DNA from 2 places in the Chelativorans sp. M5D2P16 genome. Region 2 is predicted to be linked to the other one. Evidence: riboswitches for the same ligand, from Rfam matches in the RefSeq annotation. Region 2 holds a riboswitch; the other holds the start of a gene.

What was found. A riboswitch is a leader RNA that binds a small molecule or an ion and turns the genes downstream of it on or off. The one in region 2 is predicted to bind cobalamin.
Region 1: it holds a riboswitch for cobalamin, as region 2 does, so the genes downstream of both, SIN08_RS01985 (ABC transporter substrate-binding protein) here and SIN08_RS01125 (DUF1636 family protein) in region 2, are expected to answer to the same signal.

What each region holds. Positions count from the first base shown of each region.
Region 1 is NZ_JAXQNM010000003.1:235,910-251,028, forward strand. It holds gene SIN08_RS01955 (RES family NAD+ phosphorylase) at 1-686, opposite strand, end outside; gene SIN08_RS01960 (MbcA/ParS/Xre antitoxin family protein) at 683-1,096, opposite strand; gene SIN08_RS01965 (sigma-54 dependent transcriptional regulator) at 1,247-2,593, opposite strand; gene SIN08_RS01970 (sensor histidine kinase) at 2,590-4,491, opposite strand; gene SIN08_RS01975 (Rrf2 family transcriptional regulator) at 4,850-5,356, opposite strand; gene SIN08_RS01980 (NAD(P)/FAD-dependent oxidoreductase) at 5,682-6,611, shown strand; cobalamin riboswitch at 6,673-6,912, shown strand; gene SIN08_RS01985 (ABC transporter substrate-binding protein) at 7,063-8,118, shown strand; gene SIN08_RS01990 (iron ABC transporter permease) at 8,142-9,143, shown strand; gene SIN08_RS01995 (ABC transporter ATP-binding protein) at 9,140-9,967, shown strand; gene SIN08_RS02000 (EAL domain-containing protein) at 10,169-13,012, shown strand; gene SIN08_RS02005 (alpha/beta hydrolase) at 13,054-14,700, opposite strand; gene SIN08_RS02010 (carbohydrate ABC transporter permease) at 14,870-15,119, opposite strand, start outside.
Region 2 is NZ_JAXQNM010000003.1:52,965-68,083, forward strand. It holds gene cobS (adenosylcobinamide-GDP ribazoletransferase) at 1-128, opposite strand, end outside; gene SIN08_RS01065 (cobyrinate a,c-diamide synthase) at 144-1,457, opposite strand; gene cobA (uroporphyrinogen-III C-methyltransferase) at 1,454-2,260, opposite strand; gene cobM (precorrin-4 C(11)-methyltransferase) at 2,257-3,021, opposite strand; gene SIN08_RS01080 (cobalamin biosynthesis protein) at 3,018-3,704, opposite strand; gene cbiE (precorrin-6y C5,15-methyltransferase (decarboxylating) subunit CbiE) at 3,701-4,942, opposite strand; gene SIN08_RS01090 (cobalt-precorrin-6A reductase) at 4,944-5,714, shown strand; gene SIN08_RS01095 (precorrin-3B C(17)-methyltransferase) at 5,678-6,442, opposite strand; partial or broken gene SIN08_RS01100 (precorrin-2 C(20)-methyltransferase) at 6,622-7,341, opposite strand; gene SIN08_RS01105 (precorrin-8X methylmutase) at 7,338-7,973, opposite strand; gene cobG (precorrin-3B synthase) at 7,970-9,235, opposite strand; gene cobN (cobaltochelatase subunit CobN) at 9,232-12,846, opposite strand; gene cobW (cobalamin biosynthesis protein CobW) at 12,851-13,888, opposite strand; gene SIN08_RS01125 (DUF1636 family protein) at 13,885-14,322, opposite strand; cobalamin riboswitch at 14,360-14,572, opposite strand; gene SIN08_RS01130 (GIY-YIG nuclease family protein) at 14,678-14,965, shown strand.

The DNA of each region.
Region 1 (15,119 bases), 180 kb from region 2:
CCGGCGTCGCGGTAGAAATCGACGCGGTTGCCGTTCCAGTGGTAGTCGATGTGCCGGCTCTGCCTGGGGTTGGCTGCGCAGTCGGGATAGAAGAGCCCTGCGCACGCGCCGCCTTCATGCCGCACGCTTGGATAGACGATCCCGTCGGAGCCGACGCGGTGAAGCGCGGCGCCCAGTTCCTGGCCGGCCCGGTAATCGTTTGCGTCGAGGACGGCTTTCCAGCGCGCTTCGTCGCCGCGCAGGTCGTGCAATCGGGTGTCGATGTCGAGGAGGATTTCGCGAAACTGCGATGTCCAGCCGGGCGCCTCGCCGGTTCGGACCATGAAGCGCTCGTGGTGATGGATGGTTTCGAAGAGCGCCGTTTCGAACGTGCGCCCCGCGTAAAGCACGCCGAAATGTCCGGCGCTGAATCGGCTCGGCCGGTCGGGACTGACATGGGTGAAGGGCGCCATCAGCCAGGTCGCACCGGGGCCGGCGACACGCCGCTCGGGCGGCACCAGGTCGAGATTGCCGACCGATTCCATCAGCCGCGGATTGGTCTTCTGCTCGGCCGAAAGGATGAGCGGCCAGTCGGCCGGGTCGGCGATATCCTCGAACAGGTCGATGGGCGGGAAGACGCTGCGGATGATCCGCACCGCGCTATCCCAGGAGATATGCGAGACAGGCGGAAGCGCGGCTTCGCTCACCAGCCGCCCCGCTCGGCGTCGAGATAGCGGCGTACCCGCATCAGATCGGTCAGCTCGCCCTCCAGCATGACCTCCAGTGCGGAGCGCCCGCCGAACGCGGCGTTCGGTTTGCCGACCCAGTCATAGGCGCGCTGCGGCTCGCGGAAGATGATGCGCAGCGCCTTGTGGATGCCCATGAGGTTGGAAAGACGCGCCTTGCCGTCACGGTCGATGCGGCCGATCTCGCCCGCCTTCCAGCGCCGGTAGGTGCGCGCCGGCAGGTCGAGCAGCACGCCGGCCTGTTCGTCTGTCAGGCCCCATCGCCCGAACAGGTTGACCACGGCGCGGAACATCGCCGCCGCCTCGGCGTCGGTGATCGGCGCCGGCCTGAAATCGCGGGCGACGGTATCGATTGGCTGTAACAGCGACATTGCGGTCTCCTTGCCTTCCAAAGATAGGTCGTGGACGGCCATTTGGCAAGGTTTAGATGATATAAGGCCAAATGTTTCGGCCAAGCCCAAGAGTTCGGGAGGCTCTGGCGCTATACACCTCAGCGCGCCGCGCCCGTCTGCACGCGCCGGCTAACCGCCCTCCCCCCGGTGGTCGTGCCGGTGGAGCCCATGGCGCTGCATCTTCTCGTAGAGCGTCTTGCGCGAGATGCCGAGGGCCTCGTAGACCGCTTTCAGGCTACCGCCATGGGCCTGCAGGGCGCCGGCGATCACGCTCCGCTCGAAGGCGGCCACGCGTTCGGCAAGGCCGCCGTCCGCATCTCCCTGCCCGGCCGCCTCGTTGTCGATGCCGAGCCCAAGCACGTAGCGGTCGGCGGCGTTGCGCAATTCACGCACATTGCCGGGCCACTCGCGCCGGGCGATATCGGCCACGATGCCCGGTGGCACCTCCACCTCGTCGAGCCGGTAGCGCGCGGCCGCCTCGCGCACGAGCTGGAGGAAAAGCAGCGGCACGTCCTCGCGGCGTGCCGCGAGCGGCGGCAGGCGCAGCGTGACAACGTTGAGGCGGTAGAGAAGGTCGGCACGGAAGCGGCCCGCCGCGGCCTCCGCCTCGAGGTCCGATTTCGAGGCGGCGACGAAGCGCACGTCGAGCGGCACGGTCTCGTTGGAGCCGAGCCGCGTGATCGCCCGCTCCTGGATGACGCGCAAGAGCTTCGCCTGGAGATCGAGCGGCATGGAGCCGATCTCGTCGAGAAGCACGGTGCCGCCGCGTGCATGCTCGAACTTGCCGTAGCGGGCGCGCATGGCGCCCGGGAAGGCACCCGCCTCGTGGCCGAAAAGCTCGCTCTCGATCAGCGTCTCGGGAAGTGCCGCGCAATCGATGGCCACGAACGGCCTTTCGGCGCGCGGGCTGGCGTCGTGCATGGCGCGGGCGGCCACCTCCTTGCCCGTGCCGGTCTCGCCGATGATCAGCACGTCGGCATCCGTCGCGGCCACCGCGCGCAGGCGGTGGCGCAGGTCGACCATCAGCGGGCTGCGGCCGGGCAGCCGCGCCTCCACGTCGTCGCGCTTGCCGGCGGCGGCCCGCAGGCGGCGGTTTTCCAGAATGAGCGAGCGGCGGTCGAGGGCGCGCGCGGCGATGTCGCCGAGGTGCTGGGCATTGAAGGGCTTCTCGATGAAATCGTAGGCGCCTTCCCGCATCGCCTTGACGGCGAGCTGCACGTCGCCGTGGCCGGTGATCAGGATCACCGGGATATCGGCGTCGATCTCGCGGATGCGGCTCATCAGCGTCATACCGTCGATGCCGGGCATGCGGATATCGGTGATGACGATGCCGTTGAAGCCGCAGCCGACCCGCTCCAGGGCGCGCTCGGCCCCGTCGAGACCCGTCACGGAAAAGCCAGCGAGGTCGAGCGATTGCGCGGCCGAGCGGCGCAGCTCCTCCTCGTCGTCGACGAGCAATATCTGCCCCGCACTCATTCGGCGGCCTCGCGGGCGGCGACCTCGGCCCTGTGCAGCGCGACGGTGAAGACCGCGCCGCCCTCGGGATGTTCGGCAAGCGCGAGGGTGCCGTCGAAATCCTTCACGATGTTGTAGGAGATTGACAGGCCGAGACCCAGCCCCTTGCCCACGCCCTTGGTCGTGAAGAAGGGATCGAAGATGCGCTCGCGAATGGCCTCCGGCACGCTCGGCCCGTTGTCGCGCACCGTGATCAGCACCTCCTCGCCCTTCGCGCGGGCCGTCAGGGCGACGATCCTTTCGGGCTGGCCCTCCACCGCGTCGACGGCGTTGGAGAGGAGATTGACGAGCACCTGCTGCAGGCGCACGGGCCCGGCGCGGGCCGCCAGCGGCTCCGGGCCGAGATCGACGGCGACCTTCACCCGCGCCGCCTTCAGCCGCCCTTCCAGAAGCTCCAGCGCGTCGCCGACCACCTCGCCGACCGCCACAGGGCCGAGCTTCTGGTTCGGCTTGCGGGCGAAATTGCGCAGGTGGCGGCTGATCGCCGCCATACGGTCGGTCAGACCCGAGATCCGCATCACATTGTCGCGCGCCTCGGCAAGGCGGCTGCGCTCGATCAGGATGGCGGCGTTGTCGGCATAGGTCTTCACCGCGCCGAGCGGCTGATTGAACTCGTGGCTGAGAGCCGCCGACATCTGGCCGAGCGCGGCGAGCTTGCCGGCCTGCACGAGATCGGCCTGGGTCTGGCGCAGCCGGTTTTCGGCATCGCGCCGCTCCGCCACCTCTTTTTCCAGCCGGCGGTTGACGAGCGCCAGATCGGCGGTCCGCTCCTCGACGCGCCGTTCGAGCTGCTCCTGCGCCTGGCGCTGGAAGGCGATGCGCTCGTGCAGCCGGGCGCGGCGCTGGAAGAAGATGAAGGCGGCGAGTGCGGCAAGCCCGAGCAGAAGCAGCGCGGCAACCACGCTGGTGAGCGCCTGGGCGCGCACGGAGGCGGTCTCCAGGAGCACGCGCACCGTCCAGCCGGCTTCCGGCATGACCTCCGCGCGCACCAGGTATTCCCGCTCCCGCCCGCCGGCCGAGACGGTCATCAGGTCGTGGCCGGCCTCGGTGGCGGCGGTGAAGGGAAACGGGCGCAGCCTGGTATCGGCATAGCGGCGCGACGCCTCGGTGCGCGCAAGCCGCGCGGGGGTGAGCGGCAGAAGGCCGGTGTAGAGCCATTCCGGCCGGCCGGTCATGAAGACGATGCCCTCCGGGTCGGTGACGACGATCTCGTGGTCGCCGCCGCGCCAGGAGGCCTCGATCGGCTCGATGTCGATCTTGAAGACGACCACGCCGCGCACCGCGCCATCGACCATCACGGGCGCGGAGAAATAATAGCCGCGCTTGAGCGATGTCGTGCCGAGCGCGAAGAAGCGCCCGCGCCGCCCCTCCATGGCCTCCTGGAAATAGGGCCGGTAGCTGAAATTCTCGCCGACGAAACTCGTCTCCCGGTCATGGTTGCTGGCCGCGATCGTCTCACCGTCGGGTTGCATGACGTAGATGTCGGAGGATTCCAGAAGGGCGTTGATTTCCTTCAGATAAGCGTTGCCCTGTGCACGCAGGCCGGGGGAGGCCGGGTCGCGCAGCAGCGCCTTGATCTGGGCGTGGTCGGCGATCAGCGCCGGCAGCGCCTCGTAGCGGTTGAGTTGGCCGCGCAGCGCCGCCACGGCCAGGCGCAGCGTGGTATCGCCGCGCGCGGCGGCCTGGTCGAGATAGGTGCTGGTGGCGAAGGCCCCGCCCTTCACGGCAATCAGTGCGCCGGCAAGCACCACGAGCAGCGCCGCGACCGGCAGCCGCCAGCCGCGCGCCGTCTTCCTCCAGCCGTCCTGGCCGGCCGTCGTTCCTTGGCGGCAACCGGCCGCGTCGCCGCGCTCGGTCATGTCGCGTCCTTCCCGAAAGGGGTGAAACCGGGGCGCAATGTGCCGCCAAGGCAGGGCCGACGCAAGCCGCAACGGCTGACCTTCCCTTTAAGACCGGGTCTCCCCGAATTTCTCAGGGAGATTGGAGGAGCGGGAGCCCGGAGCGCACAAGCGCGCCGGCAATTCGCAAACCGTGGCGACTGGCAACAACGGTAGCGTCGGCGTTATCTCCCCCTTGGCGGGGGAGAAAGCGGTTCTTGGGTTTAGCGAAGCTAAGCCTTAGAAATCGCCAGAGAGGGGGCTCCCGCTCCTCCGAAGCAGGAGACGAGTAATGGACATTATGCGGCTGACGGGCCGCCGGTCCAGCTCGGACGGCCTCTCAAGCCCCGTTCATCGGCGCTGGCGAACACCTGCCGTGCTGAGGGTCGTGCGCGCCGCAGCTCGTCCCCCACTCCGCGGCGCGATCTCCCAGCCGCGTGACGAAATCGTCAGCCAGATCGGCGACCGTGATCGACGCGAAGCGCTTGAGCAGAAGCGCCTCGGCATCGTTCAGCGCTGTCTCGAGCCGGGCGTCGACCGCCTGCTCAACGAGGCACTCGGGGTGATCGACCGACGGGCCGATGGCGAAGAGTGGCGGCCTGCCGATGGCTTTGTAGACGTCCAGCAGGGTGATTGCCTCGAGCCCGCAGGCAAGCTCCCAGCCGCCGCCATGCCCCTTCTCGGAGGTGACGTAGCCCTTGTCACGCAGGCCTGCCATCATGCGCCGCACGACCACCGGATTGGTCCCGAGCATGCCCGAGATGGTCTCGGAGGTGGCACGCTTGCAGTGGCGGTCCATGTGGATCAGCACATGGAGCATCCTGGACAGGCGGCTGTCGCGTCGCATCGGTCGGTCCTTCCTTCGGTGATCTCTCGAGAGCGGGTCCTGTTGAACGAACACGCTTCAGGCGCCTCATCCCGCAAGCCGGAGCCCAACGGAGGGTATCCGGGATCCGTTCGTGACTCTTCCGCGCTCCGGAATGGGTCCCCGACAAAGCTTCGCTTTTCCGGAGGACGCCCGGCATGGGACCGCGATTCCTCGTACCGGATCATCCCAACGAAACGCATTCCCTCCTATCAGACACGCGCTCACGTAACAAGTGATGTTTTCTGTGTTGACGAGCGCTGTCCGTTATGCAACTTGAAAAGATACATTACATGGAGATGAGCGAATGTCCTTCGAAGTGATCATCGTCGGCGGCAGCTTCGCCGGCCAGTCGGCGGCCCTGCAGCTGGCGCGGGCGCGCCGCCGCGTCCTGCTGGTCGACAAGAAAGAGCCGCGCAACCGGTTCGCGCGGTCCTCCCACGGCTTCCTCGGCCAGGACGGCGAAGCACCCGCCGCCATCATGGCGAAAGCCACCCGGCAGCTCTCCGCCTATCCGACCGTCGTCCAGGTCGAGGGCGAAGCGGTCACCGCGCGCCGTGAAGACCATACCTTTCGCGTCAGGCTGGCCGACGGCCGCGAGGAACTTGGCGCACGCCTCATCCTCGCGGTCGGTGTGCGCGACACCCTGCCGGCGGTCGACGGGCTGGAGGAGCGCTGGGGCGTCTCGGTCCTGCACTGCCCCTATTGCCACGGCTACGAATTGGGCGGAGGTCCGATCGGCGTGCTGGCGAGCGGACCGAACGCAGTCCATCAGGCAACGCTGGTTCCCGACTGGGGGCCCACCACCCTGTTCACGCAAGGGGTCTTCGAACCCGATGCGGAACAGGAAGCGCTCCTCACCGAGCGCGGCGCCGCGATCGAGCGCACGCCGATCGTCGAACTCCTCGGCACGGCACCGGCGCTTCAAGCGGTCCGCCTCGCCGACGGCCGGACAGTGGAACTGGCGGGCCTGTTCGTCGCTCCGAAGACCGCCCTCTCCAGCGATCTGGGCGCCCAGCTCGGCTGCGCCTTCGAGGATGGGCCGACCGGTCCCTTCATCCGCGTCGACGGCAGGCAGCGCACCAGCGTGCCGGGCGTTCTTGCAGCCGGCGATGCCGCCAGCGCCATGACGAACGCCACGCTCGCCGCCGCTTCCGGAGCAATGGCCGGTTTCGGCGCGCACCAGTCGCTGATCTTCGGCGAGCCGGCGCAACGGCCTTCCAGCGCGGCTGCGTAAAAGAACAATGAATATCGAAGGCGGTTTCTGCCGGCCATCTTGACGTCCGGTGCATTCCCCATTCTAACTGGGCATCGACGGTTCCCGGCGGTGAAAGCCGCCGGGATTAAAAGGGAACACGGTGAGGAAGACCCGCAAGGGGCCGAATCCGTGGCTGCCCCCGCAACTGTGAGCGGATGCCGATCATCCTCGTGACGCGCAGCGATCGCGCGTCATGCCACTGTGCCGGCCGGCACGGGAAGGCAGATGAGAGGCCGTTGGTCCGTGAGCCAGGAGACCTGCCGTCAAGGAAGTCCACGATCACGAGCGGGGAAGCTCGGAAAGGATACCATGACGACACGCCAGACCTGATTTCCCGGACCAATCGACCACGATCCGCTACGCCGTCCCGGCGGTAGCGGACGTTCCATGCGAGCCGCACGCCGCCTCCGGCGCCAGGGCCCGTGCCGCCATGCTTCCTTTCCGGAGGACCAGACACTTGTACAGCCGCACTCTCCGTTTCCTTCTCGCCGCCGCTGCCACCACCCTCTTCGCAGCCACCCCCAAGGCTGCGTTCGCGCAGCAGACGCACTATCCGCTGACGCTCACCAACTGCGGCCAGGAGATAACCTTCGAGCAGGCGCCCGAGCGCGTCGTTTCGGTCGGCCAGAGTTCGACCGAGATCCTCTATCTTCTCGGACTTGCCGACAAGGTCGTCGGGACGGCGCTCTGGCTCGGCCCCGTTCTCGAGGAGTTCGAGGCGGTGAACGCCGAGATCCCGCGGCTCGCCGACAATGCGCCAAGCTTCGAAAGCGTGCTCTCGGCCAAGCCCGCCCTCGTCACCACGCAGTTCGAGTCGCAGATCGGCCCGAAGGGCGTTGTGGCGACGACCGCGCAGTTCGCCGACCTCGGCATTCCCGTCTACACCGCGCCCGCCGACTGCATCGGCAAGGACAATTCGACCGGCGGTGACGGCCTGCGCACCGAGACCTTCGCGATGGACCTGATCTACCGGGAGATCGACGACCTCGCCCGCATCTTCGACGTCAAGGAGCGCGGCGAGGCGCTGATCGCCGATCTGAAGGCACGCGAGGCGGCGGCGAAGGAGAAGATCGCCACGCTCACCGGCGACATCTCGGCCGTCTTCTGGTTCTCCAGCGCCGAACTTCAGACCGACCCCTATGTCGCCGGCCGCCGCGGCGCGCCCGCCTACATCATGTCGACACTCGGGATCCGCAACGTGATCGACAGCGCGGAAGAGTGGCCGACCATCGGCTGGGAGACCATCGCCAGGGCCGACCCGACGGTCATCGTCGCGGGCGAGATGGACCGGCGGCGCTATCCCGCCGACGATCTCGCAGTGAAGCTGGAATTCCTCAGGACCGATCCGGTGACCAGCCTCATGCCGGCGGTCAGGGAGGACCGGATCGTGATCATGGACGCGCAGGCGATGAACCCGACCATCCGCACCATCGAGGGGATCGAGATTCTGGCCGAGGGCCTTGCGCAGGTGGGTCTGGCCAAGTGAGAACCGCATCCGCACCGGTTCGCCTGCTCGCGGGCGGTACGCTCGCCGCTGTTACCCTGACCGGGGCGGTGGCGCTCGGCGCCGCCGTCGGCGAAACGTCCATTCCGGTCGAGACCGTTCTGAAGACCGTGGCGAACCGCCTCTGGGCGGCGGGCTATGCACTCGATCCCATCGACGAGGGCATCATCTGGAACTATCGCATCGCGCGTGCGCTGGTCGCCGCCTGTTGCGGCGCTTCGCTCGCGCTTTGCGGCGCCGTGCTCCAGTCGCTGCTCAGGAACGCGCTCGCCGACCCCTATATCCTCGGCATCTCCGCGGGCGCTTCGAGCGGCGCGGTGGCCGTGGCGATCCTGGGGCTCGGTTCCGGTTTTCTGACGCTGTCGCTCGGCGCCTTCGCCGGCGCGCTGATCGCCTTCGGCCTCGTCGCGCTCCTGGCCCTCGGAGCCGGCAGGGGGCCGGCGGCCATCATTCTTGCCGGGGTCGCCGGCTCCCAGCTCTTCAACGCGCTCACCTCCTTCATCGTCACCAAATCCGCCACGGCGGACCAGGCGCGCGGGATCATGTTCTGGCTCCTGGGCAACCTTTCCGGCGTGCGCTGGCCGGATGTCTGGCTCGCCGTCCCCGTGGCACTCGCCGGATTCGTCCTGTGCCAGGGGCACGCGCGGGCGCTCGACGCCTTCGCCTTCGGAACGCAATCCGCCGCCTCGCTCGGCGTGCCGGTGAAACGCGTCTATGCGGCGCTGATCGCGGCCGCGGCCTTCATGACGGCGACGATGGTGAGCATCGTCGGCTCGATCGGCTTTGTCGGGCTGGTCATCCCCCATGCGGCGCGGCTGCTGGTGGGCGTGCGCCATGGCGTGCTGCTGCCGGCCTCCGCCTTGATCGGCGCGGCCTTCATGGTCGCCGCAGACATCCTGTCGCGCACGATTATACCGGGGCAGGTGCTTCCCATCGGCGTCATGACGGCACTGGTCGGGGCGCCCGCCTTCGCGATGATCCTCATCCACCGGCCGGTGGCACGATGAGGCTCGCCGCGCATGATCTTACCTGGCGGGCCGGGCGGCGGACCATCGTCGACCGTGTCTCGCTCGAAGTCGAACCGGGCGAGTTTCTCGGCCTCGTCGGCCCGAACGGGTCGGGCAAGACGAGCCTGCTGGCCATGCTCGCCGGCCTTCGCCCGCCGACCTCGGGCAAGGTCATGCTTGAGGGGACGCCGCTCGCCCGCATCTCGCGCCGCGACCTCGCCCGCCGCATTGCCCTCGTCGAGCAGCAGGCCGAGACCGGCGAGCGCCTGACCGCCCGGCAGGCCGTGGAGCTCGGGCGCACGCCGCATCTGAGCGCGCTTTCCCCCTGGTCGCGGCGAGACGGCGCGATCGTCGACGAGACGATGGCGGCGGTGGGGATGAGCGCGTTCTCCACCCGCTCGTGGCAGACCCTTTCGGGCGGCGAACGCCAGCGCCTCCACATCGCCCGCGCGCTCGCCCAGGAGCCGCGCATCCTCATCCTCGACGAACCGACGAACCACCTCGACATCGAGCACCAGATCGGCCTTCTCGACCTGGTGCGCGCGCAGGACCTGACGGTGATCGCCGCGCTCCACGACCTCAACCACGCGGCGATGTTCTGCGACCGCGTCGCCGTGATGCAGGCGGGCAGCCTCGTCGCGCTCGGTCGTCCCGCCGAAATCCTCACCAGCCGGCGCCTCGCCGAGGTGTTCAAGGTGCGCGCCGACGTCGAGACCGATGCCGCCGGCGGCTGCTTCATCCGCTACGCCCGGCCGGCGGCCCCTTCCGGCCGGGCGACCGTGGAAGCCGCAGCGCGAGCGGAAGCTGTCCGGGACGTCCTCTAAAGGCCGTGCTTTTTACGGCGGACCGGCAACGCTACTGAGTCGGTCCGCACCACCTTCCTGCGCGCCGCGCAAAGGCCTCCGCCAGGGGGAATTTCGGTAATCCCCGTCTTCGTTATGTAAAATGATTGTTTACAGCGCATTATCCGCGCTGGCACTCTGGTACGACTGGGCGGGCCTTCGCTTCCGGTGTCGAAGAAGAAAATGACAACAGGGACTTCCAGGAACCGGCAAGGATCTCCAGGACAGCTCGGCGCTCTGGAGAAACGGTTCCGCGACGTCTTCGACCATATTCCACACATGCTGTGGATCGGCAGGCCCGGCCAGCCGGCGATGCTCTGCAACAAGGCCTGGTGCGATTTCGTCGGCGTCTCGCGGGAGACCGGCCCTTCGGACGCCTGGCTCCTGAACGTGCATCCGGATGACCGCGACCAGGTAAGCCATGCGTGGGAGACGGCCGTTTCCGAACGGCGATCCTATGAGAGCGAGCATCGGCTCGCACACCGTGCCGGCGGTCATCGCTGGGTCCTCGCCCGCGGCGTCCCGCAAAGGGATAACGACGATCGCCACCAATACTGGTTGGGCACCACGACCGACATCGATCCGCTGAAAACGGCCGAGCACGATCTCGCACTGCATGCCGAGCGCTACCGCGCCCTCCACCTGACGAGCGCGATGGTGCTGTGGATCGCCACGCCGGATGGCCGGGTGATCGAGGAATGGGGCTGGGCGAACCTCTCCGCGCAAGACCCGGGCGAGTTCCACGGATGGGGCTGGCTCGACGCCGTGCATCCGGACGATCGCGACAGGATCGTCGCCTCCTGGGAGCGGGCGCGCAGCGATGTACGCTCCTATGGAGCGGAATTTCGCGTACGCACGCCTGCGGGTGATTACCGCTGGGTGGAGGCCAGGGCCGTGCCCCTGCGCGATGCCGAGGGCCGCATCAGCGAATGGGTCGGCAAGCTTTCCGACATTCACGACCGCAAGCAATGGGAGCGCTCTCTTCGGGCAAGCGAGGAGCGCCTTCGGCTTGCCGTCGAGAGCACCGCGCTCGGCATCTGGGACGTCGACCTCGTGACCGGCGAGCGCCAGTGGAACGACCGGGCGCGCGACATTCTCGGCATCGCCCACGGCGCGCCGATCACCCGCGACACCTTCCCCGCCCACGTGCACCCCGACGACCGCGAGGACGTCGAGCGGCGTTTCTTCCTGGAAAGCCCCGCCGACGGCTCCGTCTACAGCGGCGAGTATCGCATCATTCGCGCCGATACCGGCGAGGAACGCTGGGTCGCCGCCACCGGCCGAAGCTTCGTGGACGCAAGCGGGACCCACATCCGCAAGATCGGCACCATACGCGACATCACGAGACGGAAACGAACCTACAGCGCGCTGGAATCGAGCGAGCGCCGGCTTCGGCTGGCGCTGCAGGCGGCAAAGATGATCGCCTGGGAGCAGGACCTGACCACCGGCTTCGTCACCCGCAGCGAGAATGCCGAAGCCCTCCTCGGAATCGGCTCCGCCCCGCTGGAGGACTTTCTCGCGCGTGTTCATCCCGAGGATCGCCGCCTGCGGCTCGATTTCCTCACCGCGGGGGGGAGCAACGAGACGGTGCAGATCCGTTACCGAGGCCCCGACGACCGGCGCCTGTGGCTGGCGGTGCGCGGCGAACATGCCGGCCCCTCCCAACTCGTCGGCGTGACGTTCGACATCACCGCCCAGAAGGACGCCGAGGAGGAAGTGTTGCGCATGGCCCGGGAGGACAGCCTCACGGGTCTTTCCAATCGCGACACGTTCCAGGCACTGCTCGAGCGAAGCTGCGCCCGCGCCAGGGCGGAGGGGTCGGCGTTCAGCCTGCTTCTCGTCGATCTCGATCACTTCAAGGACGTCAACGACACCCTCGGACACGATGCCGGCGACCGCATGCTGAAGGAAGCCGCCGCGCGGATGGTCGGCACGATCCGCAAGCGGGGCATTGTCGCGCGCTTCGGAGGCGACGAGTTCGCCGTGCTCATGCACGGGGTGGATGCTTCCGCGGCCTCCGATTGCGCCAGGACGATGCTCGATGCCCTGCGCCAGCCGGTCGTCATCTGGGGGCGCACCTTCTCCACGAAAGCCAGCATCGGCATTGCCCTGTTCCCCGGCGACGGCGACGATGCGAAGGATCTTCTCAAGAGCGCCGACATCGCGCTCTACAGGGCCAAGGATGAGGGCCGGAACCGCTTTGCCCTTTACGAGCCGAACTTGCGCAGGAAGGTTGAGGAGCGCATCGCCCTTCTTGACGACGTGCGCCGCGGCCTGGACAGCGGCGAGATCGTGCCTCATTACCAGCCGAAGGTTTCGCTGGTCACCGGCAGGATCGCCGGGTTCGAGGTGCTCGCCCGCTGGCAGCATCGACGGAAGGGCCTTCTGACGCCGGCCGATTTCGGCCTGGTTTTCGACGATCCCGACCTGGCCCGGGCCATCGGCGGGCACATGCTGGACATCGTCACCGGCGACCTGCGCACGTGGCTGGACCAGGACCTTGCCCCCGGCCGGGTGGCGATCAACATCAGCCCGTCGGAATTTCACGATGCCGATCTTGCCGGCGCCTTCCTGGAGAAGCTCGCCGAACGCGGCATCCCGCCCGAGACCGTCGAGGTGGAGATTACGGAAGCCGTCTTCCTGGACGAGTTGTCCGCCAACCCGTCGGCGGTCCTCGACACCCTCCACGAGGCCGGCGTTTCGATCGCACTCGATGACTTCGGGACCGGCTACGCCTCCTTGAGCCACCTCAAGCACTTTCCCATCGACCACATCAAGATCGACAGGAGTTTCGTTCGCGAGCTCGAGCGGGATGGAGACGACGAGGCGATCGTATCGGCCGTGATCCACCTCGCCCACCGCATGAAGATGCAGGTCACCGCGGAGGGCGTCGAGACGCGGAGCCAGGCCGCAAGGCTCAGGCAACTGGGATGCGACACCGCCCAGGGCTTCCTCTACGGGCGCGCGATGCCCGCCGGCGAGGCGGGCGAATTCCTCGCGCGCTTCGACGCCGGCACGCCGGGGTAGGCGGCATTGCCGGGCGATTTCCGGTTGCCCCTTCCAGGCGGTCACTCTCGCGCGAAACGCTGCTTGAGCCGGTCGGCCTCCTCGGCCGATACGCCTTGCGGTGCGGTCACCGCCATCCAGGCGTCGATATAGTGCTCGGGCGCATAGACGTGGCCGTGGCCCATGGGTGCGGTGGTGGCCAGCGCCATATCGAGCGCGAGTTGGAGGAAGGTGACGACCGGGTACCAGCGCAATTCGGGCGAGACGTCCGGGCCGCGCGGCCGCTTCATCCAGTCGGGCTGCCGGTAGAGCGCGTGGTAGTCGAAGAACGTGACCGGATCGCTGGCATATTGGAGATAGACGATGCGCAGCGGCCCCCAGTGCGCACCGGGGATGTCGAGCGCGTTCGTCTGGTTGGTGAAGCGGACGAAGGATCCGTCGCGGAAGCGGGGCAGCCATTCCGGCGAGCCGGGTTCCCGGCGGCTGGTGACGTACTGCCACATGCGGTTGGCAAAGGGCGGGCCGCTCCACAGCGCGCCGTGATAGGGGTCGCCCAGGATTTCGAAGAACTCGGTGGAGGCCTCCGAACCGAGTGAACCGAGACTGAGACCGTGCAGATAAAGTCGCGGCCTGTCCTCCTCGGGCAGTTCCCGCCAGTGTCCGTAGACGGCGGAAAAGAGCGCCCGGGCCGTCTGCGTGCCGTAGTCCGGCTCCACCAGCAGCGAAAGCCAGCTCGTGAGGTAGGAGTACTGGACGGCCACGCTGGCGACGTTCCCGCCATGCAGATATTCGAGCGTGTCCATCGCCGCCGGGTCGACCCAGCCCGTCCCCGTCGGCGTGACGATGACGAGAACGGAACGCTCGAAGGCGCCCGTGCGCTCCAGCTCGGCAAGCGCGATCCCGGCGCGCTCCTCGGCCGTCTCGGCGGCGTTGAGGCCGACATAGACCCGGATCGGTTCCATCGCCGGCTCGCCCCGGAAGGCTTCCAGCTCACCGGTCGACGGCCCGGAGGCGACGAACTCGCGGCCTGCCCTGCCGAGATCCTCCCAGGCGACCAGGGAGGCGGCACTGCCCGTCTTCAGAAGATCGGCAGGTTGCTCCGACTCCGGCTCCATCAGCGCATCGTAGGCCTGGAAGGAGGTGTCGGCCGCGCGCAGCGCGAACCGGAACAGCACCCCCTCGACCGCCACCCAGAAGAGGGCGGCCGCGACGGCGACGGCGACCACATTGGCCACGCGCGGGGGGATGTAGCGGCGCAGCCGAGCAGACGTGAAAGTGAGCAGGAGCCGGAAGAAGCGCGCCACGGCGAGCAGCAGGATGAAGGTCGCCGCGGCGATCAGGCCGGTCCGCAATGGATGTGCGCTGTCGAGCAGTTCCATCCCCATGAGGCGGCGGATCGAGTTCTGCCATTCTGCCGCCTGCCAGAGAAACGCGACCGCGATACCGGCGCACAGCACGGCCGAGAGATACTTGACGGCGCGCAGCACCCGCGCGTTCGGCCCCGGCAGTTCCATATAATGCGCCAGCCAGCGGCCGAACACGCCGATGCCGTAGCCCGCCGCGAGGGCGGCGCCCGACAGGATCCCCTGCATGAGGAAAGTGCGCGGCAGGAGCGATGGCGTCAACGAGGCAGCGAAGAAGAGCGTGCCGACGAAGAGGCCCGCCGCCGAGAAGGAGTTCCAGAATCTTACGATCCATACATGCGTCATCGCCGTCGCCGCGCGCTCCGCTCCCATCCCTGCCGAGCTATACCCGTCGGCGCGAACGGGGCAACCCCGGCGCATCCCATTCTTTCATGGGAACGGCCGAAGGCTTCGGCCGCTTGGAATCGCACGCAGGTTTGGGCGGAAACCGGTCCCGGTTCCCCGGTAGCGCCCCCTACTCCTTCACCGCGCCCGTCATCGAAGACACGTAATAATCCACGAAGAACGAATAGAGGATCACCACCGGCAGCGACCCGAAGAGCGCCCCCGCCATCAGGGCACCCCACTCGAAGATGTCGCCGCGCACCAGTTCGGTGAGCACGCCGACCGGCACCGTCTTGTTCTCCGAGGACTGGATGAAGGTGAGCGCGTAGATGAACTCGTTCCACGACAGGGTGAAGGCGAAGATGCCGGCCGAGATCAGG
Region 2 (15,119 bases):
ACCACGCCGGCGACGGGGGCCGCCCATTGCGCCGCGGCGAAGGAATCGACCTCCGCCGAAATCGGCAGACGCGTGTAGAAGCCGATGCATGCCTTCGCCTCGGCGACCAGGTCTCGACGGTCGGGCATCTCGCGCTCCATGGTTCAGCCCCGCGCGATAGCGTGGAAATAGGTGCCGGTGACCAGGCCACGCCGGCCGCCGGAGGGCCCGAGCGCATTGCCCAAGGCATCGGCGAGCGCGGCGAGCGGTTCGTCCGTGCCGCGCTCGGTCAGCCGAGAATAGTGGAACTCGTGGCCGCGCACCGTCTCGCCGGCCCGGCCGATGGGGCAGTCGGAAAGAAGCCGTGCCGCGCGGTAGCCGAGATTGATCTTGCGCCGGGCGAAGCTCGTCACATGGCCGAGCAGGCCCGTCATGGCGTGGGTGACGCCGTCGGCATCCTCCAGCGCGGCCCCCAGAACCATGTAGCCGCCGCACTCGCCGTGCACCGGCTTCGTCTCGGCAAAACGGGCGAGCCCTGCCTTGAAACCGGCGGCAGCGGCGAGCTTCCCCGCGTGAAGCTCCGGGTAGCCGCCCGGCAGCCAGCAGGCGTCGCAGGAAGCCTCCGGCGCCTCGTCGGCGAGCGGCGAGAAGGGGATGAGCTCCGCCCCCGCCTCGCGCCAGTGCCGGGCCGAATGGGGGTAGACGAAGGAGAAGGCTGCATCCTGCGCGATGGCGATGCGCTGGCCGGGTGGCGGCAGGAAGTGTCCCTCCTCCGTTCCGGCGGCGGAGAGGGAGGCTGCGGCGCGCAGGATCGCGTCGAGATCGAGCGATGTTTCCATGACGTCCGCCAGGCGCTCGATGAAAGCTTCGAGCGCGGCGTGCTCGCTCGCCTGAACGAGACCCAGATGCCGTTCGGGAAGCGCCATGTCGGGATTGCGGTAGATCGCGCCGAGGACGGCAAGTCCCGCCGCCTCGATGGCCTCGCGCGCCTGCCGTTCGTGCCGTTCACTGGCGACCTGGTTGAGCACCACGCCGGCGATCTTCACGTCCGGATCGAAGGTGGCGAAGCCATGGGCGACGGCCGCCGCCGTTTGCGACTGGCCGGAAATGTCGAGCACGAGCAGTGCCGGCAGCCGATGGCGCCGGGCGAGATCGGCGGCCGCACCCGAGCGCCCGTCCTCGGTGCGCACCCCGTCGAAAAGCCCCATGGCGCTTTCCACAATGAGCGCGTCGGCGCCGTCGGCCTGTCTGGAAAGCAAGGTGTCCAGCAATCCGGGTGCCATCGCCCAACTGTCGAGATTGACGCCCGGTCGCCCGGTCGCGGCGGCGTGGAAGCCGGGGTCGATATAGTCCGGACCCGACTTGGCGCCGGCGACGACAAGGCCCCGGCGTCGCAACGCCCGCATCAGGCCGATGGCGACGCTGGTCTTGCCGGAGCCGGAACGCGGCGCGCCGACGATGAGGCCACGGGTGGTCATAAGGCCAATGCTCCTTCCTCTTGCAATCGGTGCAGCGTTTCGCGCATGCCGACGATCTCGCCCACGACGATCAGCGCCGGTGCGCCAAAGCCCCTGGCGCGCGCCTCTTCTGCGATATCGCCCAGCGTGCCGATAAGTACCCGTTCCTCGGCCGTGGTCGCGGCCATGAGGACGGCGGCCGGCGTGGCTTTCGCAAGCCCGCCCGCCGTCAGGGCGTCGGCGATCCGGTCCAGGTTGCGCATGCCCATGTAGATCACCAGCGGCTGACCGGTCTTTGCCAGCGCGGCCCAGTCGAGATCGTCTTCCGTACCCGCTGCGTGGCCGGTGACAAGGATGACGGCCTTGTTGACGCCGCGCAGCGTGGCCGGAATGCCGGCCGCGGCGAGCGCCCCGAAGGCGGAGGTGATGCCCGGCAGGAAGCGGAAGGGAATGCCGGCTTCCGCGAGCGCCAGCGCCTCCTCCCCGCCGCGGCCGAAAGTGTTCGGATCGCCGCCCTTCAGCCGCAAGACGCGGCGGCCGGCCCGCGCTCTTTCCACCATCAGGCGGTTGATCTCGTCCTGCGGAGTGGAGGGCTTGCCCCCGCGCTTGCCGACGAAAAGACGCTCCGCGCCCGCCGCCGCCTTCAATACATCCGGCTCGACGAGTGCATCGTAGATGACGGTATCGGCCCGGCCGAGCGCGGCCACCACGTCGAGCGTCAGACAGCCGAGCCCGCCCGGCCCTGCGCCGGCAAGCCAGACATGGCCCGGCTCGAAGGCCGCCGGGGCGTAAGCCAGCCGCGCTATCGCGTCACCAAGGCTCATAGCCCCTCCCGGCCCCTGAAGCGCCGCTGATAGGCGGCATCGTAAAGCGCGCTTTCGCGAAAGCCTTCCGCCCCGAGGCCATGCCCGACGAAGATGATCGCGGTCCGTTCGATCGGGCTGCGTGCGACCTCGCCCTCGATCGTCGCCAGCGTGCCGCGCACGATGCGCTCGTCCGGCCATGTGGCACGCGCGACGATCACCACCGGGCAATCACGCCCGTAAAGAGGTGTAAGCTCCGCCACGATCTCCCCGAGCTTGTGGATGGCAAGGTGGATGGCGAGCGTGGCGCCCGTGCGGCCGAACGCTTCCAACGTCTCGCCTTCCGGCATCTTCGAGGCACGGCCGGAAACGCGCGTCAGCACGAGGCTCTGGGCGACCTCCGGGATGGTGAGCTCCCGCCCCAGCGACGCTGCCGCGGCGGAGAAGGCCGGCACGCCGGGCGTGAGCGTATAGTCGATGCCGAGCCGCTCCAGCCGCCGGATCTGCTCGGCCACCGCGCTCCAGACCGAAAGGTCTCCCGAATGCAGCCGGGCCACGTCGCGTCCCGCCTCGTGGGCGGCCAGATATTCGGCCTCGATCTCGTCGAGCGACAACGGCGCGGTGTCGACGAGCCTGGCGTCCGCCGGACAATGGGAAAGCAGTTCGCCGGGCACGATGGAGCCGGCATAGAGGCAGACCGGGCAGCGGGCGAGCAGGTCGCGTCCCCTGACGGTGATGAGATCCGCCGCGCCGGGGCCGGCGCCGATGAAATGTACGGTCATGTGTCGTCCCTGTCTTGCGCGATGGCGCATGTGACGTTGCCTGTTGCGATGCGCGGGCCCAGAAGGCGCCCCTCTTCGCCCACTGCAGCGAGCGCGGCTGCCTCGGCGAGCGAAGGAACGCCGGTCGCGGCCAGGGAAGCGGCCGAGCGGGTGAGGCAGCGGGCCGAGACGCGCTTCAGATCGCATTCTGAAACTGTTATCAGAGGTAATCCCAAAAATTCCGCCGCTCCGGCAATGCCAGGCTCGTCTCCTTTTGAGGCAGCAGTGGCGAGGGCGTCGATTTGCGGGTGTGGCGCCTCTGCCCCGCCGACGGGTTGAGACGTATCTCCCGAAAGGATCGGCAAACCCGCACTCTTGCGATTTCTAACACTTAGCCTCCGCTTTGCTCCGGCTAAGCCGTTGAAATCGCTTTCTCCCCCGCCAAGGGGGAGAAAGGCGCCCGCACCAGTGAGGCCATCAATCTCCACCGCCGGCAAGTTGTGGCGCAGCAGCGGCGCCTCTTTCTCCCCCTTGGCGGGGGAGAAAGTAAATTCCTGGGCTTGGGCAGCGCACAAGTCCTTGGAATTTACAAGAGAGGGGGTCGGCCGATGCTGTTGCAACAACGCAGCCAGCGCCGCCTCCACCGCCGCGAGTACGTCGCCCACGGCCACGCCTTTGCGGCAGCCGATCCCTGCGACCCTCATGGCTTCCTCCAGGCCCATTGGGTGACCGGCATGGCCGGTCGCCAGCCGGTCATCCCGCCGATGGGTGCTGCGCGGGAGAGCGCGATCCGGGTGAGATCGCCGCCGATGCGGGCATGGAGATGAAGGAGAACGGCTTCCATCTCCAGCGTCACCCCATTGGCAACCAGGCGCCCGCCGAACGCAAGCGCCGCGACGGCCGCATCCATCACGCCTTCGTCGCTGCCCCCGCCGCCGACGAATATCGCATCCGGTGCGGGCAGGTCTTCGAGCGCGCCGGGCGCCGCGCCTTCGACCACCCTCAGGTCCGGCACGCCGAGTTCCGCGGCGTTCCCGTATATGCGCCGTGCCCGTTCCGCGTCTTGCTCGATCGCCACCGCGCGCATGGAGGGATGCGCCAGCATCCATTCGATGGCGACGGAGCCGGCGCCCGCCCCGATGTCCCACAGCAACTCCCCGCGCCGCGGCGCGAGCGCGGAAAGCGTGACCGCGCGGATTTCGCGCTTGGTGATCTGCCCGTCATGATCGAAGAGATCGTCAGCAAGGCCGGGGCCGAGTGGCAGGACGCGCGCACCGGCAGCTTCCCGCATCTCGATCGCCACCACGTTGAGCGGATCGAAAGCGCGCTCGTCAAGTTCCCCGGCGGGGAAGGTGCTCACCTTCTCGCGCGGGCCGCCCAGCGCCTCCAATATGTGCACGCGCGCGGCGCCGAAGCCGTTGCGCCGAAGCAGGGCGGCAACCGCCTTCGGTCCGTCGCCGTCGGAGGTGAGCGCGATGACGCGCCGGCCCGGATGGAGCAGCGGCAGGATGCGCTCGACCGCCCGGCCGTGCAGCGAGACGGTCTCCACCTCCTGGAGCGCCCAGCCGAGCCGGGCGGCGGCAAGGCTGAAGGCGGAAGGTGCCGGGACGACCTGCATCTCGGCGGCGTCCACGTGGCGCGCCAGCGTGGCGCCCACGCCGAAATGAAGGGGATCGCCCGAGGCGAGCACGCAGACCCTGCGTCCGCGCAAGCCCAGCACCTCGGTCATGGCGCTGTCGAAGGGCACCGGCCATGGCCGCGCCTCACCGCCGATCAGCGATCCGGCCAGATCGAAATGACGCCGGCCGCCGAAGACGAATTCCGCCTGCGCGATGAGATCGCGCGCTTTCGGGCTCAGCCCGTCGGCGCCGTCCTCGCCGATGCCGACGATGACGAGCCATTTCTCCGTTGCGCCGGCACGGGTCCATTCTCTAGATGGCATGATGAACCCTCGGCACGTTCTCATCCTCGGCGGCACGGGCGAAGCGCGACGGCTTGCCGAAGCGCTGGCCGGCGAGCCTGCCCTCAGCGTCACCCTGTCCCTGGCAGGACGTACTTCGAACCCGCGCGCGCAGACAGGTCATGTGCGCGTCGGCGGCTTCGGGGGCGCCGATGGCCTGGTGCGCTACATGCGCGAGAACGGCATCGGCATCCTGGTCGACGCCACCCATCCGTTCGCCGCCCGCATTTCGCAGAATGCCGAGCGCGCGACGACTGAAGCCGGAGTGCCGCTCGTGAAACTGGAGCGCCCGCCCTGGCAGGCCGTCGAGGGCGACCGCTGGGTCGAGGCCACGGACGCGGCGGAAGCCGCGCGCCTTCTCGGCGCGGCACCGCGCACGGTCTTCCTCGCCATCGGCCGGCAGGAACTCGTGCCCTTCGCGGCCTTCTCCCAGCACGCCTACATCATCCGCAGCGTCGATCCGGTAGCGCCAGAGGACGCGCCGGCCGGGGCGCGCTTCATCCTCGAACGCGGGCCCTTCGACGCGGCGGCGGAGCGGGCGCTGCTTGAAGAAAACGGCGTCGACATCGTCGTGGCCAAGAACAGCGGCGGCGAGGCCACCTACGGCAAGATCGCCGCGGCGCGTGCGCTCGGCCTGCCCGTCGTCATGGTGCGCCGGCCCCGGCCGCCGGCGGAGGGCGGCATTGCCACGGTCGAGGAGGCGGCGGCGCGCATCCGTCATATGGCGGGTCTCCCGGTCGAACGGGGAGAATAGACGAGCGGCGCCCTGCCCTTGCGTTCGATCACGCGTGTCTCCGCCGAGCCGACGATGATGCAGGTCGCCATGTCGGCCTGGTCGGGGCGGGCTTCGCCGAGCGTGGCCACGGCCATGTGTTCGTCGGCCCGGCCGACGGCGCGGCCGAAGATCACCGGTGTCGCCTCCGGCAGGATTTCGCGCAGGATCTCGAAAGCGCGCCCAAGCTGCCACGGCCGGGCGCGGCTGATGGGGTTGTAGAAGGCGAGCACGAAGCCGGCGCCGGCGGCTGCCCGCAGCCGCGCCTCGATCACGTCCCAGGGCTTCAGATTGTCCGAGAGCGAAACGGTGCAGAAATCGTGTCCCAGCGGCGCGCCCGCGCGGGCGGCGACGGCGAGCATGGCGGTGATGCCCGGCACGACGCGAAAGTCGATTTCGCGGCCGCTGATCGGATCTTGCTCAATCGCCTCGCATATCGCCGCAGCCATGGCGAAGACACCAGCATCGCCGCCCGAGACGACCGCCACGCTGCGGCCCGAAGCCGCCATTTCGAGCGCGGCGCGGGCCCGGGAGAGCTCTTCGCGATTGTCAGAGGCGTGGCACGTCTGATCGGGTGCAAGCTCCAGCCGGTCGAGATAGGGGCCGTAGCCGAAGAAATCGCTCGCCGCCTCGATCGCGGCGCGCGCTTCCGGCGTCGTCTGGTCGGGATTGCCGGGGCCGAGACCAATGACGGTGAGGCTGCCGGTCATGGCCGGTTCCTCGGTTCTGCAAGGGCGGCGGCGGCTGCAGCGCTGCTCCCCCTCACCGATCCCGCTTCGTGGGGGAGAGAAGCCGCCGGCCGCGACGTAGGGTGCTCTTCCTGGCCCGGACCTGATCCGGAGTGGCCCGCGAATCGGGCCGGTGAGGGGGCAGCGCCGGCGTCTTCGTCTTGCTCTCGCCAGCCGGGCACGAGCACGATGGAGAAATAGGCCGCCCTGTCGTCCGGCTTGTCGGCGAGGGGCATGGCGACCATTGATTCCATCGTGCCCCGTTCGACGAACATCGCCTCATCCAGCTTGCCGGCGCCTGCCAGCGCGCGGCGGATCTTCGGCAGGTTGCGCCCGACCTTCATGACGATCGCGGCGTCCGCGCTCGCCAGCCGGCTTGTCAGCTCCGCCTCGGGCAACGTGCCGGGCAGCACCGACAGCACATCGTCCCCCTGGGCGATCGGCAGGCCGACCGCCGACCAGCAGCCGGACATGGCCGTGACGCCGGCGATGACCTCGGTCGGATAGCGGCCCGCGAGCCGCACATGCAGGTGCATGTAGGAGCCGAAGAAGAGCGGGTCGCCCTCGCTCAGAACGGCCACCGTGCGGCCAGCCTCAAGATGCGCCGCGACGGTGCGGGCGGACTCCTCGTAGAACGCCTCGATAGCGCGCCGATAGGTCGGGTCGTCCTTTGGGATCTCGGTCGTCACCGGATAGAGAAGCGGCAGTTCCACCACGTCGGGTTGGATGTAACGCGCCACGATCGTCCGCGCATTGGACATGCGCCCCCGCTTGGCGAAATGGGCGACGACGTCGGCCTGCGCCAGCGCCTTGACCGCCTTGAGCGTGATGAGCTCCGGGTCGCCCGGCCCGGTGCCGACGCCGATCAGCCGCCCGCTCATAGGCCAGCCCTCGCGAGCGCATTGACCGCAGCCGCCGCCATGGCGCTGCCCCCGAGCCGCCCGCGCACGATAGCGAACGGGATGCCGTGATCGCCAGCCGCAAGTGCCTCCTTCGATTCCGCGGCACCCACAAAGCCCACCGGCATGCCGATGATGGCGGCCGGCCTCGGCGCGCCGGCCTCGAGCATGTCGAGAAGATGAAAGAGCGCCGTCGGTGCGTTGCCGATGGCGACCACCGCGCCTTCGAGCCGGTCGCGCCACAGCTCCAGCGCCGCCGCCGAACGCGTATTGCCGATCTTTGCGGCAAGCTCCGGCGTGCGCGGGTCGCGCAGCGTGCAGACCACGTCGTTTCCGGCCGGCAGCCGCGCGCGCGTGATGCCGTGCGCCACCATCTCGGCATCGCAGAAGATCGGGGCGCCCTTTGCGAGGGCCGCCCGCGCGGCCTCCACGAAGCCGGCCGAGAAGACGAAATCCCGCGCCGCCTCCACCATGCCGCAGGCATGGATCATGCGGACCGCCACATCCGCTTCCCCCTGGGCGAAGCGCGACAGGTCCGCTTCCGCCCGGATGATAGCAAAGGATTTCTCGTAGATGGCGGTGCCGTCGCGGATATAGTCGGAATGGATGCTCATGAATTTTGCCCTTGCATGGAGGCGCGATCGTCTTCGGCCAGTTCTTCGAGCAGCGCCTCGAGGTCCGGCGCGCGGTCTGCGCCGTCGTGCATTATCTGGTGGCCGTCTTCGGCGCCCAGCAGCGTCACAGCGGGACCGGACGGCCGGGCACACTGTTTCGCGCAGCCGGAGATGTGGACCGGGTTTTGCCGCGGCAGATCCGGCCGCCGCGCCACCAGCCGATCGGCCAGGCGCTTCGTGGCGAGATGGGCCGAGGCGCAGGCGGGGCGGCCCGCGCAGGTGGCGATAAAGAGACGCGGGTCGGCGCCGTCGACGACGAGACCGGCCTCCTCCGCATCCGTCAACAGCACCTCGTCCTCATTTCCTGAAAGGCCGAGAACGAGCAGGCCGCGCCCCGGCGCGAGGCGGTTTTCGCGGTTTTCGCCAATGCTTTCGGCAAAGCGGGCAAGAGCGCCGCTGTCGATCTGGCCATAGGCCAGCGCGAAGCCGCGCGCCTGCCCGCCGCCGGCGAGGTGGAAACGGCCGACCGGCAGGCACGGCTCTGATCGGCCGGTCGCTGGCGTGGGCACGCGGCCGGTGATCGCGGCCAGTTCGGCATCGGAAACATCGCGGGCGCGGGCGGTCGGGCCGTGCTCGGCGACAGCGGCAAGAACACGCAGCGTGATCTCCGCCGCCTCGCTTTGCGAAAAGCGGCCGAGCACACGGGCGGTGGACGATGAGCCGCCGACACGGAGGAGCCAGGTGATGGCGCTTTCTGCGCAGATGCCGCGCCCCTTCGCCCTTTCAGCCAACTCTTCTCCTGCCACCGCCTCCAGCTTTACATCAGCGATTATTCCGCCAAGGCCAAGCACGCCGCCGCCATCCACCGTCACGGAGACCTTCGGCCCCAGCCGTGACGCGAGCCCGAGTGCTTCGGCGCGCTCGCGGATCTCGCGCGCGCGTTCACGCGGGTCGGCCGCCTCGTCCCTGTCGAGCCCGGCAAGCGGGTTTGTCTCGACCGGCAATCCGGAGCGTACGGCGATACCGAGCGCATCCACCTGCGCGGCCAACCCGCCGGTGCTTTCCAGCGTCAGCCCCCTCACCTGCAAGCTGCCGCGTGCGGTGATCTCGACAATGCCGTTGCCGAAGCATGCCGCCGCGCGGGCGAGCCCGGCAAGTTGGCGGCCGGAGAGCCCGGCCACCGGCGTCAGGCGCGCGAGCAGGCCGTCGCCGGTCTGCATCGGCTCCAGCAGGGTGGGACAGGCGCCGCGCCGGCTGCTCATGCCGCTTCCTCCTCCGCCCGCGCCTCGGAGATCAGCGCGGCAAGGTCGTTGTCGACGGAATTGCGCAGCGGATGCCACAGCCCGCGGCGGCGCGCATCGGCGAAGCGCTCGGCCACGGCGCGCAGTGCCGCCGGGTTTTCCCGCAGCATGAAGTCGCGCAGGTGCGCGTCCTCCAGATAGGCCTTATGCACGGCCTCGATCAGCGCGGGGGAAATAGCCTCGGTCGTCTCGGCAAAGCCCACCAGCCGGTCCACGGTCTCGGCGAACTCCGCCGCCCCGCGCGGCCCGTGGCGCATCTGCCCTTCGATGAAACGCGGATTGAGCGCGCGGGCGCGGACGGCGCGGGTGACCGCCGCCGCGAGTGAACGGGCACGCGGGCGGGCGGGATCGGTGGTGTCGAGCACGACGAGATCCGCCTTGCCCCCGAGTGCGGCGACGGCCGCCGAGAAGCCGCCGATGAAGGCGACGTCGGCGGTGCCCTCGAGAAGGTCACGGCCGGGATCGTCGCCCGCATGGACAAGGAGATCGGCGCCGGCGACACGCTCGGCAAAGGCGCCCGGCACAGAACGCCCCTCCCCTTCCGCGCCGCCGAAGGCATGCGAGGCGGCGTCGAGATAAGCCTGGCCGAGCTCGGCGCGCTCGTCCCAGTCGCCGTGCGACAGGCGCTCCTCGATGCCCGCGCCATAGGTGCCGGGCGCCGAGCCGAAGATGCGCGCCGGCGCCCTGCCCTCGCGTTTTGCGGCCAGAGCCAGCGGGTTCTCGTCCTCCGCCTCCTCGCGGGCGGCCACGGCGGCCACGGCGGCGTCGATGAGCGCGATCTGCACGGGGAACATGTCGCGGAACAGGCCGGAAATCCGCCAGGTGACGTCGATGCGCGGCCGGCCGATCGCGGCCGGCGGCAGCACTTCGATACCCGTGACGCGGCCGGTCGCCCTGTCCCATTGCGGGCGGCAACCCATAAGCGCCAACCCTTGAGCGATCTCCTCGCCACCGGTGCGCAAGGACGCGCTGCCCCAGAGGTCGAGCACGAGCGCGCGCGGATAGTCGCCATGTTCCTGCAGATAGGCGCGTACGATCTCCTCGGCCGCAGCCTCGCCGAGCGCCACGGAAGTCGGTGTCGGCAGGGTGCGCGGGTCGGCGGTGAAAAGATTGCGGCCGGTCGGCAACACGTCGGTGCGCCCGCGTGCCGGCGCGCCCGAGGGGCCCGGCGGCACGCGCTTTCCGTCGAGCGCGGCGATGAAGGCCGTGCGCTCGCGTTCGGCACTTTCCCGCCGCAGGGGCTCGGCACCGTCCTCCGCGCGGCCATAGACATGCAGGCCGTCCTTGATGGCGAAATCCTTGAGGTCGCACAGCCAGGCATCGATCCTGAGCAGGGCTTCTTCCGGATCGTCGCTCTCCGACACCCCTGCTTCGCGAGCAAGCCCGCTTTCCCCCGCCGTCTCGACAATCAGCTTCGCCAGCCGGTCGCGGCGGCGCCGGTCAAGACCGTCGGCCTGGGCGAACTCGTCCACCAGTCGCTCGAGTTCCTGCTGCTCTTCGGAAAGTCCGGCGCCGACGAGCGGCGGCGTGAGATGGCCGAGCGTGACGGCGGCAATCCGGCGCTTGGCCTGGGCGGCCTCGCCGGGATTGCTGACGATGAAGGGGTACACGACCGGCAGCGGCCCGGCGACGATCTCCGGGAAGCAGGTGCGGCTCAGCGCCACCGCCTTGCCGGGCAGCCATTCCAGCGTGCCATGGGCGCCGAGATGCACGAGTGCGTGACAGCCGAGCGCTGCCCGCAGCCATACGCCGAAGGCGACGAGATGATGCCGGGGCGGCAGGAAGGGATCGTGATAGTCCACCCGGCGGTCGGCCGCGCGGCCGCGGTCCGGCGCGAAGCAGATGGTGACATTGCCAAAGCGGGCGGCACGGAAGCGGAAGGCGCCGTCGATCAGGTCTTCCTCGGGCACACCCCATGCGGCTTGCACGGACTCGCGCACCTCCACCGGCAGGTTTGCAAAGGCCGCGGCGTAGTCTTGCCCGGAGAGGGAATCGCCCTCCCGTTCCAGAAGGCGCATCAGATCGCGCGGCGTTTCGGGGATATCCTCGACTTGATAGCCCTCCGCCTTCAGGTCGCGCAGCATCTCGATGGCGCTTTGCGGCACGTCGAGGCCCACGGCATAGCCGGCGCGCCCGGTGGCGGCCGGATAGTCCGGCAGGATGATGGCGAGCTTGCGCGCCGCGCGCGGCGTCGCCTGCAGCTTGAGGTTGGCGGCGATGCGGTCGGCCACCTGTTCCACCCGGTCCGGCTCGGGCCGGTTCACCTGCAGGCCGACGGCAAGGGCGGGGTCGGTCTCCTGCGGCTCCTTGAAGGAGATGGCGCCGGCCATGATGCGCCCGTCGAGTTCCGGCAGCACGACATGCATGGCGAGATCGGCCGGCGCGAGGCCACGGTCGCCTTTCTCCCACGCCTTGCGCCGCGTGGTGGCGACGGCCACCTGGAAGACAGGCAGGCCAAGCCGGTCGAACAGCGCCTCGCCCTCGCCCTCCATGCTGCTGGCGAAGGCGGTGGCGGTGATGAGGGCGGCGGTCTGCAAAGCCTTCACCGTCTCGTCGAGAAGCTGCCGGGCGGTGTCGTCGCGCAGGGTGGCGACGAAGATGGGCACGGCGCGTATGCCCCGCTCCTCCAGCGCCTTTGTCAGAGCATCGATGGGTGCGACGTCGCTGGCCAGAAGCATCGAACGGTAGAAGATGATGGGTACGACGGGGCTGGTGCCCTGAGCTTGGGATGCGGCTTGGCTCTCTCTCTTGCGATTTCTAACACTTAGCTTCCGCTTCGCTCCAGCTAAGACGTTGAAATCGCTATCTCCCCCGCCAAGGGGGAAATAGGCGCCGGCTTCAACGCCGCTGCCACTCTCAGATGCCGGAAATGTGGAGGAACGGAGCCGCGAGGGGTCCCTCTCCCCCTTGGCGGGGGAGAAAGCAAATTCTTGGGCTTGGGCAACGCCCAAGTCCCTAGAATTTGCAAGAGAGGGGGCCGGCAAAACACGTCGAGCAAAATACTCCACTCCCACTACGCCTGCCCCCGGCGCGTAACATCCGGCTCTTGCCAATGGGCGCGGTTCACCCGTTTCCACTTCGCGGCCGGCGAGCCGCGCCATGTGGCGGACGGCAAGACCGATGTTCTCAGGCCCACCCTCGTGAAAGCAGGCGAGCAGCGCCGCATAGCTGTTTTCGGACACGGTCGAGAGCGTCGCCAGGCGCTCGTCCCGTTCCCCACCCTCACCGGGCAGGAGCGCCAGCGCGATCCCTTTCTCGCGCGCCATGGCGGCGAGGCGGTCGCAACCGTAGCGCCACCAGTCATGGCCGCCGAGGATGCGGGCGACCACGACGCGCGCATGGGCCGCCACGCTGTCGACCCAGAGATCCACCGACATGGGATGGCGCAGCTCGCGCAAGGGGGCGAGCCTCAGCGAAGGCAGCGCTTTTTCGTCTGCCTTCCAGGCCGCGGCAATGCCCGAAAGGTCGCTGTCGGTAAAGGACAGCGCCACCATCTCCGCCGGGCTCTGGCGAAGGTCGACCGGCTCGATCAGGTCGTCGAGCGAGGCGGAGCTGGTGGCGAGGATGTGCATCGTTTCATGCCGCCAGGAGCTTCTCGACCGCCGTCCGGTCGAGGCCCTTGAGGCCGATGACGACAAGACGCGTGCCGCGTGCCTCGTCCGCCTTCCAGGGGCGGTCGTAATGATGCGTCACGCGCGGACCGACGGCCTGGACCAGGAGCCGCATCGGCTTGCCCTCCACATGGGCGAAACCTTTGAGCCGCAGAACGTTCTCCGCTTCGGCCGCCGCCGCCACCTTGCGGGCCAGCGCCTCGGGGCTCGCCACTGCCGGCAGGTCGAGTACGAATGTGTCGAAATCGTCGTGCTCGTGATCGTCGGCGCCGTCATGATGCGACTTGCGGTTCTCGATGTCGTTCTCGACCGCGAGCCCGAGACCGAGCAGCACGCCCACATCGACCTTGCCGTTCATGCCGGGCACGATCTTGGTGCCGGCGCGGACATGGCCGTTCATGCGGCCTTCGGCGCTGGCGAGGTCGCCTTCATTCAGAAGATCGGCCTTGGAGAGGATGATGAGATCGGCGCAGGCTACCTGGTCGTCGAAGACCTCCTCGATGGGATCGTCGTGGTCGAGCGATTCGTCGGCCACCCGCTGCGCGGCGAGCGCCTCCATGTCGGCCGCCACCTGGCCGCCGGCCAGCGCCGGCCCGTCGACCACCGCCACCACGCTGTCGACCGTCACGCGGCTCTTGATCCCCGGCCAGTTGAAGGCCTGTACCAGGGGCTTCGGCAGCGCCAGCCCCGATGTCTCGATCAGGATGTGGTCCACCCTCGGTTCGAGTGAGAGGATCCTGTCGAGTGCCGGCGCGAAGTCGTCGGCCACGGTGCAGCAGATGCAGCCATTGGCCAGTTCCAGCACATCGTCGTCCGTGCACCCCTCGAGCCCGCAATTGCGCAGGATCTCGCCGTCGATGCCGATATCGCCGAACTCATTGACGAGCACGGCGATCCGGCGCCCGCCTGCCTGTTCCAGCACGTTGCGGATCAGCGTCGTCTTACCGGCGCCCAGAAAACCGGTGATCACCGTGCAGGGCACGCGTTGGAGAGCGGCGGTCATGGAATCTCCTTCAGGCTGTCATAGGTGGGAATGCGTGCGATAAGCCCCCGCTTGAGCGCCTGGGGCCGGCCGCGAAAGGGCATGAAGCCGTCCTCGGAGCGGGCGAACAGCGCCGCACCCGCGATCAGGTCTTCGCCGCTGCCCGGCTGCAACTCGCCGAAGACATAGGACCAGCACCCCTCGCGCAGGATCGCCGCGGAAAGGCCGCGCTTGCAGTTGCCGAGGCAGGCCACCTGCCGCACGCGCACACCGCCTTCCGCGCCAGCCCGGGCCGCCTCCCTGGCAAGCCGGCTGCCCGGGCGGGGCACATCGTCGCCATCTCCCGGACGCCGGCACGAGCTGCACACGACGACGGTCACCGCCTCGAGCGGGTCCGGTTCGCAGAAATCGCTGGTGGAAGAAGAATCCGCCGGTTCTGGAAAGTCGCTTTTCAAAGTCGCATCCTTTGCCCGGGTCACCCGCCGGGCGGTAGGCGTTCACAATCACGACGGCAGGTCTCCTGGCTCACGGATCACCGCCTTCCGCCGCCTTCCCGAATGCCCGGCCGGGCTTTCAGTGGCCTTGTGGCGAAGGGCTCTCCGCTTACAGTTGCGGGGACAGCTGCGGAATTGCCCGAAGGCGCACCGCATTCCCTCTTAGCTCCCGTCCGGAAGGGACGCGAGAACCGTCGGCGGCCATTTAGAGCCGGCACGACGGCGCTGTCAACGCGATTGCGCTCACATACCGGGTCATCTCTGCGAATGTAACTTCTCGTTGAGCTCGCCTGGTTCTTATGCTCTGGTCAGATGCATGGGAGGGTATGTCTACATTCTCGCATCGCGCAAAAACGGCACGCTCTATACGGGAGTTACCAGTGATCTCGAGCAGAGAATTTGGGAGCATCGCGAGGGCATCACTGGTGGTTTCACCGTAAAGTACGGCGTGAAGCGGCTGGTGTGGTATCGCGACTATCATGACATCCGCGACGCGATCGAAGACGAGAAGCGCATCAAGAGATGGCGCCGGAAATGGAAACTCGAACTGATCGAATCCGTGAACCCGCAATGGGACGATCTCTACGAGACACTGAACGGATAGCGAACCACCCCACCGCGTCATCCCGGCCGACCAGCGGGAGAGCCGGGACCCATTGAGAGGCGCAGGCGGATGCTGGGTTCGGCGAGGCGGTGATGGCGGGCGCCCCGGCGAATACCCGGCCGCGCTGCCCAATGGGTCCCGGATAACCCTCCGG